DNA from 4 places in the Pseudarthrobacter raffinosi genome. Region 1 is predicted to be linked to each of the others. Evidence: riboswitches for the same ligand, from Rfam matches in the RefSeq annotation. Region 1 holds a riboswitch; each other region holds the start of a gene.
The links. Region 1 has a riboswitch for cyclic di-AMP ahead of NG697_RS17335 (M23 family metallopeptidase). Riboswitches for the same ligand answer to the same signal wherever they lie in the genome.
Positions count from the first base shown of each region.

Region 1 (2,194 bases):
GGACGCCGCTGAGAGCGCTTCGAGCTGCTCCGGCCTGACCTTGGAGGGTCCTGCGCCGAACCGTCCATCCTTTGGCAGGAGGTCGGCGGGAATAGTGATGCTGGTTTCGCTCACGGGGGCTCCAATTTCGGCATGGACGTGGCTCACGTCCGGGCGGTGGGGTGGCCGGTAGTCGGCGGTGACTGCATAAGGACCTCCTTTATTCTGCCTGAACCCTCGATTGGGCGGGGAACCGGGGCCGTCATAGTCCGGCCAATGAGACCGTTTGTCCCCGCCCGGGCATTATCCAGACAAATTCAAAATAGGCTAAGCTTTTTAGCGGACCTCGCCGCTGAGCGGGACGCGATACGGTGGGACAACGCAAGGTACTGCGCTCGAGGAGCTGAGCTGGATGACGGATCTGATCGATACTACGGAGATGTATCTTCGGACCATTTTGGAGCTTGAAGAAGAGAACATCGTTGCTCTTCGCGCACGCATCGCCGAACGGCTGCGGCATTCCGGACCCACGGTGTCCCAAACCATCGGCCGAATGGAACGGGACGGACTGGTCGTGGTCTCCGGAGACCGCCACCTGGAGCTCACGGAAGCCGGGCGGAAACGCGCTACGGAAGTGATGCGCAAGCACAGGCTCGCGGAACGGCTCCTGGCGGATGTGATTGGCCTGGACTGGGCCTATGTCCACGATGAAGCGTGCCGCTGGGAACACGTGATGAGTGAACGCGTTGAGCAGCGCATCTACGAGTTACTTAACCACCCCACCGAGTCTCCATACGGCAACCCCATCCCCGGACTGGCTGCCCTGGGCGGACCCGCGCCTGCGCTGCCCGACGCCGGTGTGATTAATCTCCTTGATGCGATGCAGGGCTACGGGCCGGCGTCGAACGTGACGGTCAGCCGGCTGGCTGAACCCATCCAGGTGGAACCTGAGCTGCTGGTCCAGCTGGACGAAGGCGGGATCAGGCCCGGTGCCTCGGTGTCCTTGGAGCGCGTGGGGGAGTACATTTCCGTGCGGGTTCCGGGAATCGAAGGGGCGCTCGAGCTGCCCCCGGAAGTGGCATCCCACGTCTTCGTTTCCGTCCGCTGACGGGACGGCGGTCCGCAGCGTGGGGCCGCGCCATAGCGCAGTGACCCAGGTTCCGCAAAGATAACGGAATTGTTACTGTCCAAGTTAATCACCTATAGTTGTAACTCAGCGTCGATACAAAAGCGTTACCTGATCCGGAGCCGAGCTCTGCCAGCGGATCAGGTGCATCAGTCACCAACTGGCAGAGGCGGGGAAACCACAACCGGCAGTCGTAAGACTGCCTTGGGGTGAAGTCCGTCAGCAGCAAGCCTCTTCCAGCGAAGGATCCTCACGGGATATCTCTGCGCCAAGTGCTTGTCACGGCGGACCGGGTCTTTGAACTCTCTGACCCGAATCCGACAGCTAACTTCGCAGGCTATCCAGAGAGGAACATTCTTGACCACGCAATACTCCAGGGGCCGCCGTCGCGCGGTGGGTCCCGCCTCGGCGCCCAGAGTGGCCGAGGATTTCACCGCGGAGAGGCCCCGCGACCCACAGCGGGACGCCCGCCGCCGCCGGGGACCCTTCCGGCAGATGACGGATTTCGCCGCCGCCAGTGGCCTCGGCCAGAAGGCCGGCATCGCCTTGGCAGCAACAGGCCTGGTTCTCACCGTGACGGTTCCTGTGACCGGCCCCGTGATGGCCACTCCGGCACCCGGCCAGGCCGCATCGGCCGTTTCCGCTGCTCCGCAGCCCGAAGTTACCGCCGAAGCCGCCGCCCAAATTGATTTCAGCCGCTCGTCCGTGGTTACCCAGGGTGATCCCGACGGCAAACTGAAGCAGCTGCTGAGCGCACAGTCCGCGGGATCCATTACCCGCGCGGCCTCTGCCGGAAGCCTCGGCTCGCCGCTGGCCCAGCTGGCTACAGTCTCCCCGTTCGGATTCCGGGTCAGCCCCATTACCGGCGGCTCCGGAGACTTCCACCGTGGCCAGGACTTCGTGGCACAGTGCGGAACCTCTGTCCTGGCTGCCGCCAGCGGCACCGTCACCTTCGCCGGCTGGCACCAGTACGGCGGCGGCAACCGCGTGGTGGTGGATCACGGCAATGGCCTAGAAACCACGTACAACCACCTCTCCTCCGCCAGCGTCAAGGTAGGCCAGACAGTCAGCCGCGGCGACGTGGTTGCC
Region 1 covers NZ_JAMXBG010000020.1:46,572-48,765, forward strand. The annotation lists gene serC (phosphoserine transaminase) at 1-114, opposite strand, end outside; gene NG697_RS17330 (iron-dependent transcriptional repressor DtxR) at 392-1,087, shown strand; cyclic di-AMP (ydaO/yuaA leader) riboswitch at 1,241-1,459, shown strand; gene NG697_RS17335 (M23 family metallopeptidase) at 1,463-2,194, shown strand, end outside.

Region 2 (2,194 bases), on a different contig from region 1:
CGACGCAGATGATCGTGTATAGGCCCGGGTCGACCGGATAGTGCACGACGGCGCCAGCGATAAGGGCCGCGCCCATGAAGTAGAGCATCGCGCCGATGTAGCGCGAGTAGAGCGAGGGAGTCCGTTTCGCGAGCTCTGCCTCATAGGAGGCAACGTCTTCGCGGCTGAGGTCGTTCTGAACGGTCATGTCTGGTGAGTCTTTCGTTTTCGGGTGTGTGAGAGCAGGCAGCCGTAGCGCCGATACCGGAGTTGGTGCGGCGTGGCGCTGCGCGTGCTGCTCAGCGGGGCAGAATTGAGCGTCATGTCTCATTTCCTTGGAAGCGGGGCTTGGCCGGACACTCTAAAGAGATGGGATACGCCTCAGAATTGTGGTTTGCGGAGTAAATGGCGGTGTTTTAGCACCGCTATATGTCGCCTTCGGGTGACCTGCGGAAGGAGTCAGGCGCATGGTTGGAGGGGCATCCTAAGGGCCGGTGATTCAGTGCCCCCAAGGCATTGAATCACCGGCCTTCAGTGGTTTGTTAGCCTGCGCGGACGAAGGTGACGGCACCCTTGGACGTCATCCAGGTCAGAGGGTGCACGGCGGTTTCATTCTTCCCGTTCAGGCCTGAGCTGAGGACCTGGCCGTTGCCGACGTAAATTCCTACGTGGCCAGGCTGCATGACCATATCACCGGGCTGGGGGTCGGTGACCACGGTGCCGTAGTTCATGAACTGCATCGGGCCCAGGTCCCCGACGGGGATGCCAGCGGCATTTAGGGCGTTTTCGACCAGCCGCGTGCAGTCCTGGATCATGCCGATCTGAGCGTAGGCGGAGGACACCATGATGGAGTTAATGTCACCGGCTGCGGGAGCCGGCGCGGGCGCAGGCGGGGTGACGGTGACTTTGGCCGAGGCGGGTGCAGGGGTCGTTACGGCGGCCGCGGGTGCCGCGGCCTTCGCGGCTACCACGACAGGCTTCGGGGCTTCCACTACGGGAGCGGGCGTGGTTTCCACGACCGGGCGCTCGAAGGAAATCTGGATGGTGGCATCGGCGGTCAGCGGGGCCTGTATCTGGCTCGCGACCTCGAGGTTAGCGGCCGGTTCAGCTTCGCGCTGGGCGGGGGCGTCGGCCGCCTGGGCGGCAGCAATACCACTGGTCAGCACGAGACCGGAAGCCGCTGCGAAGACGGCGGCCTGGCGGCCTGCGCCGCCGGCATTCGCGGTAAAGGACTTGGTCAGTGCGGCAAGAGTGCTGGTCTGGGGGACCGCGCGGCGGCGGCCGTGAGTTTTGCGCATGGGCATGAAAGGGCCTCTCCCACTGCCTGCGAGGTTAGCTGTCGGATTCGGGTGGGAGGCACCCGGCCGCGTCAGGCGCAAAAGTGCACCAGGCACGGCTTCACCCCAAGACCTGCCAGAAGCAGGCCAATAATGGGTTCCCCGTCTCTGCCGGACGAAAAGTGAACGGATCCCGGGCAGCGGCAGAGTTAGGCAATCTGTTCGGGAGTGCCGCCTCAAGGAGAAACCGGCACGACTTAGACCGTACTTCACACCAGCAATGTTTGTCACATTCCGGTAACGGCGTGTCCGCCGTGGCACGGGATGCGCACTTGCTCTGTATACCCGGCCCGGGTACAGGATGCGTCTTCTTGGGTTGTCAGTGACATGGAAGTCCGGGCTGGTGTTGCCGTACCCGTTTGCACGGCCGTTCACCCCCAGCACACCCTCGATTCTTCCTCAAAAAGATAGAGCCAGGCTTCCCCTTGTTTCTTCCGCTGCCGGGTGCAGCTGCTGCTCCGGCAGCGGTATCCAGTGGCAGCACAGTCGAGTTTGCTGTCGAAGGGCTGACGTGCGGGCATTGCGTCCAGACCGTTCAAAAGGCTGTATCGGCCGTTGAGGGTGCCGAGTCCGCCTTTGTGGACCTCGTGTCCGGCGGTCGTTCCCGGGTGATAGTCACGGTACGGCCGAGAGCTTTGCTGTGTGTGCGGCCGTGACCTCCGCCGGCTACACGCTTTGCAGCAATTGGCATCAAGGCCCCTGGCAGAAGACCGGTTAGGCGAGTGGGGTGTCTTTTGACGGGGCGAACGCGTCCCCGGCGCTGAGGCCGGCATCGCGCTCGGCGCTGGAACGGGTGCACGGCATCGGCCGGTGTTGTCCAGGCCGGCAATGATGCCTGGACTGTGCTGTGAAATGGTGGACCTATCCGGGGCCAGCCA
Region 2 covers NZ_JAMXBG010000044.1:1,676-3,869, reverse strand. The annotation lists gene NG697_RS20910 (hypothetical protein) at 1-187, opposite strand, end outside; gene NG697_RS20905 (NlpC/P60 family protein) at 522-1,283, opposite strand; cyclic di-AMP (ydaO/yuaA leader) riboswitch at 1,287-1,482, opposite strand; gene NG697_RS20900 (heavy-metal-associated domain-containing protein) at 1,676-1,972, shown strand.
Region 2: another riboswitch for cyclic di-AMP. It lies ahead of NG697_RS20905 (NlpC/P60 family protein); the one in region 1 lies ahead of NG697_RS17335 (M23 family metallopeptidase).

Region 3 (2,194 bases), on a different contig from region 1:
TTCTGCGGGACCTGAGCGAACACCAGGGATGGACGACGGCGGCGCGCGGCCGGGTGCCGCCCGCCGCCGTCGAGCATGGTCGGATCACGCTACGCGGACGAAGGACGCTCCGGCGAGCCAGCTGAGGGAGTGGACTTCGGTTTTGTAACCGTCCACCCCGCCGCTGACTACCTGGCCGTTGCCGGCGTAGACGCCCACATGGCCGGCCGTGATGACCAGATCCCCTGCGGCCGGGGTGCCCACCACCGTGCCGTACTGGTAGAACTGGCCGGGAGCCAGGTCACCCACGCTCTTACCCACCGAGCGCAGCGCCTTCTCCACCATGGCGGTGCAGTCCTGCTGCACGCCGAGCTGTGAAGTGGCCGAAGCCAGGATGGCCGCGCCGAGCGAGCCGGCCGGAGCCTGGGCTGCCGGTGCGGACGTTGAGGCCAGCTGTATACCGGTGTTGGTGGCGGAGGACGGCGCCGCTGCGGCCTTCGCCGCCGGAGCCGGTGCGGCGCCCGGTGCCGTGTAGCCGGCGCCGGGGATCCGGATCTGGTCGCCGGGGTAGATGATGGTGGTCAGCGAGAGTCCATTGGCGGCAAGGACGTCGTTGAGCGGGACGCCGTTGGTGGCGGAAATCTGGCCCAGCGTGTCACCCGAAACGACGGTGTGAACGTTGGCCGCGGCGGGGACCGCTGCGGCGGGGGCCGGAGCAACAGCGGCCGGAGCCGCTGCCGCCGCACCGGTTTGGACCTGGGCGTTGGCAGTCCCGGCATCATCCGGGCCGTGGACGCCGGCCTGAGCCGGGACGCCGATGCCGAACAGCAGGCCGGATGCAGCAACAGCCACCAGGGCCGGACGGCCAAACGTCAGGGCGTGTGCTTTGGCCGTTGACGACAGGCCGACAGGGACGGTAGAGCTGGCAGAAACCACACGATGGCGTGCGGAAGCGGAATTCTTGGACACGGTTGATCGCCTCTCCCATGCCTGCGGGGTGAGCTGTCGGGTTCGGGTCGGAGATACCCGGCCGGTAGCGGCGCCGCACTGAACGGAGCGATACCGACTTAACCCCAAGGCTTCGCAAGAAGCCGTGGAAACGTGGTTCCCCCGTCCCTGCCAGCTGGAAAGCGACTGGATCCCGGTCAGCGGCAGGGCTCGGCATACTGGCGGGAATGGTCCGGCTTGAGCCGGGCCACCGTTTGACCATAACTTCTGCTCGGCGGCAATGTCACATTCCGGTAACGGAATGTAGGAGTGAAATTCACTCGTATGTCAGCGCGAATTCTCTACTCCCTGGTAACGATGTTGCAGGTCAACCCCCGTAATCCGTATATGCCCGGTAAGCTCACCAACTATGTCCCGGATTGTTCAAAAAATGCGGCTGCCCGCCCTCGCCGGCATGCTGGCGGTCGCCCTGGTAGGGTCGGCTGCGCTGCTGCCCTCACATGCCGCCGACGACGCCCCGCCCGGCGGCTATCCCTCGTGGCAGGACGTGCAGAACGCCAAGCAAAGCGAGGCCGGCAAAGCGGCAGAGGTCACCAGGATCAACGGGCTGCTGGGCGGGCTTCAGGCCGAAGCGGAGGCGCTGGGCAATGCGGCCGTGACATCCGCCGCGGAGTACGCCCAGGCCGAAGCGGCGCTTCAGGCCGCCACTTCCACTGTGGATGCCCTGACCGCCCAGACGGCACGCGCCGCGGCCGAACTGGGACAGTACAAGAAGGAAATCGGTGCCCTGGCGGCGCAGTCGTATAAGACCGGTGGCACAAACATGGGTTTCTTCGTTGCTCTCGACGCCGTGCAGAACAACAGCATCCAAGGCCTGAATATCGTCCAGATCGTCAGCGACAAGACTGCAGCCCTGGTGAACAAATCCGCAGCCGCCGAACGCATTTCCCGCGCCCTGGCCGATCAGGAGCAGGCAGCCAGGGCAGAGCGCGAGCGTCTGTCCAGCGAAGCCAGAACCAAGCTCGCCGCCGCCCAGTCCGCCCAGCAGGCCATGTCCAGGCAGATCGCGGAGCAGCAGGAGCACGGCCAGGAACTGACCGCGCAGTTGGCATCCCTCAAGGGCACCACCGCTGCGGTGGAGGGTGAGTTCCGGCAGGGCCAGGTGGCCTTGGCCGCGTACGAAACGGCGCAGGCCGCCAAACGGGCCGCGGCGCAGGAACAGGCACGCCAACAGGCGGAGGCGGCAGCCAGGGCGGCGGCCCTCGCC
Region 3 covers NZ_JAMXBG010000002.1:309,879-312,072, forward strand. The annotation lists gene NG697_RS03255 (protein adenylyltransferase SelO) at 1-15, shown strand, start outside; gene NG697_RS03260 (C40 family peptidase) at 85-948, opposite strand; cyclic di-AMP (ydaO/yuaA leader) riboswitch at 952-1,122, opposite strand; gene NG697_RS03265 (aggregation-promoting factor C-terminal-like domain-containing protein) at 1,337-2,194, shown strand, end outside.
Region 3: another riboswitch for cyclic di-AMP. It lies ahead of NG697_RS03260 (C40 family peptidase); the one in region 1 lies ahead of NG697_RS17335 (M23 family metallopeptidase).

Region 4 (2,194 bases), on a different contig from region 1:
CCGCCGAGGCGGCCGACCCTCAGCGCTGCGACGCGGAACAGATCTGCAGTTACATCTGAGCCGATTTCCAGGTAACGGTTCGCTTAACCGGCTCCCGCGGCAGCCAGTGCCGTCCGCAGTTCCGCCGCGTCTGGCTCCACTGCGCGGAAGACCTCCCGGCCGGCAGCGTCCAGGACCACAGCGGTGCTTACCTGGTTTATCTGGTAGGCGGTGATGAGCTGTGTCCCGGAGTCAGAGGCAAAGGCCAGGGAGGAGGCGTTGTTCCCGGCCAGGAATTCTTTGATTTCCTCGGCCGTTTCGTACGGTGCAATGTCCACGGCGACATAGTTCACGGCAGCAGGTGAGCTGTTCTGGACCTCTGCGAGTACCCGGGTTCCCGGTCCGCAGGCGCCGCACTCAATGGAGAAGAAAAAGAGCACGCTCGGTTTCGATCCGCCCGGCACCGGCACCTTTTCCCCTTGGCTTGTCAGGGCGGTAAACGTGGCTGCTGCCGCCGGCGCCGGGCCCTCTCCGGCCTGGTCCGCCTGCGGTGCAGAGGAGGACATGAACGATGCGAACAGGGTTACTGCTGCGGCACCGGCAAGCAGCAGCGCCAGAACCGTCTGCCATGAAGGCCACCTCCGCGGCCCCCGGTCCCCGGCCCTGTTGCCAGGGTGACTGTCGATCACCGGCCGCCGGTGGGCTGCGTGGTCCTGCCTGCGTTGCGATCCTGGTCGGACGCGGAGGCGGCGGGTGCGCAGCAGTCCTCCACCCCACCCGATACGTCCGGCCGGCGGCGCCGGAGCGCCCAGAGCAGTACAACCGCAGCCAGGGCCACAGCGGCAAGGATGACCCACGGATTGCCCAGGAATGAGCCGGCTGCACCCAGTGCTCCGGCCGCGATCAGCAGCGGCAGCCCGCAGCACAGCACATGCAGCAGGACAAAGCCGCCGACGGCCAGCCCTGTCCGGCTCTGGACCTTGGAAGTAGTTGACACAGTCGTTCCTTTCAACGCTCCGCCGTAAGGGGCCGGAACGGGCGATTGGGTGGTCAGGCTCGTACACCCAGTATTGACCTTCCTCCATAGTGGAAGGTCAATACTGGTAAGGAAATGCCATCAACAGGGCGTTTCCCGGGCGGCGCGCCGAACTCTGCCAGCTGCCCGGCCCGTTCAAGTTCACCTGGCAGAGGTGGGGAACCCATCAGCGACGGCCCTCTGGCCGTCTTGGGGTGAAGCCCCTGAACCGCTATGCAGCCATGTCAAGGTGCACGCGGGCAGGGGCCGGGTTATTGTTCCTGACCCGAATCCGACAGCTAACCCCGCAGGCGCCGGCAGAAGGACATTTTGTGAACATCCACACCCCTGCCGGGTACTCCCCTGTGCCCGGCACACATCCGCCCGCCACCACCAGGCCCGCCCGCGGGCGCCGCCGCGCCGAACCGGCCCCTGACGCATCACCCCGCCACCGCGGACGCAGTATCGCCCTGGCAGTCGTCGCTTCCGGCGTGGCCCTGACAGCGTCCCTGGCCTCCGCGCACGCGGCCACCCCTCAGACCCACACCGGCCCCCAAGCGGCAGCAGGAACTTCAGCGCCGGCCGCGCCTGCGCCCGTGACTGCCACAGCCGGTGCACAGCTGGACTTTGGGCGCACGGAGGTGACCACCAACCCGGCGCCCCCGGCCCCTCCCAGCCTGGCACCCGCTGCTTCGCCACAGGAGAAGTCCGCCGCAGAAGCCGCGTCCCCCCAAATGGTAGAGGCGTCCAAAGCGCAGGCCTCCGGACAACGAGTTCCACCGGCCGGAGCCAGGCTCAGCTCCCCCGTTTTAGATCCGGTGCTCAATTCACCGTTCGGATACCGGGCCAATCCACTGACCGGAGCGGCAGGTGAACTGCACACGGGCCAGGATTTCGCCGCCGGATGCGGCACGGAAGTCTTCAGCGCCGGCAAGGGGACTGTCATCGAAGCCGGATTCAGCCCCTACGGCGGCGGCAACCGTATTGTCATTGACCATGGGAACGGCCTCCAAACCACCTACAACCACCTCGAAACGATCGGAGTGCGGATAAACCAAGCCGTTGAAACCGGCGCGCGGATCGGGATTGCCGGCACAACCGGAAACTCCACCGGCTGCCACCTCCACTTCGAAGTCATCGTTAACGGCCAGACGGTCGATCCCTCAGCCTGGCTGTAACAAGGCCTCCGGCAGCGGGTCT
Region 4 covers NZ_JAMXBG010000033.1:6,851-9,044, reverse strand. The annotation lists gene NG697_RS20400 (TlpA family protein disulfide reductase) at 84-545, opposite strand; gene merT (mercuric ion transporter MerT) at 665-976, opposite strand; cyclic di-AMP (ydaO/yuaA leader) riboswitch at 1,129-1,323, shown strand; gene NG697_RS21245 (M23 family metallopeptidase) at 1,327-2,172, shown strand.
Region 4: another riboswitch for cyclic di-AMP. It lies ahead of NG697_RS21245 (M23 family metallopeptidase); the one in region 1 lies ahead of NG697_RS17335 (M23 family metallopeptidase).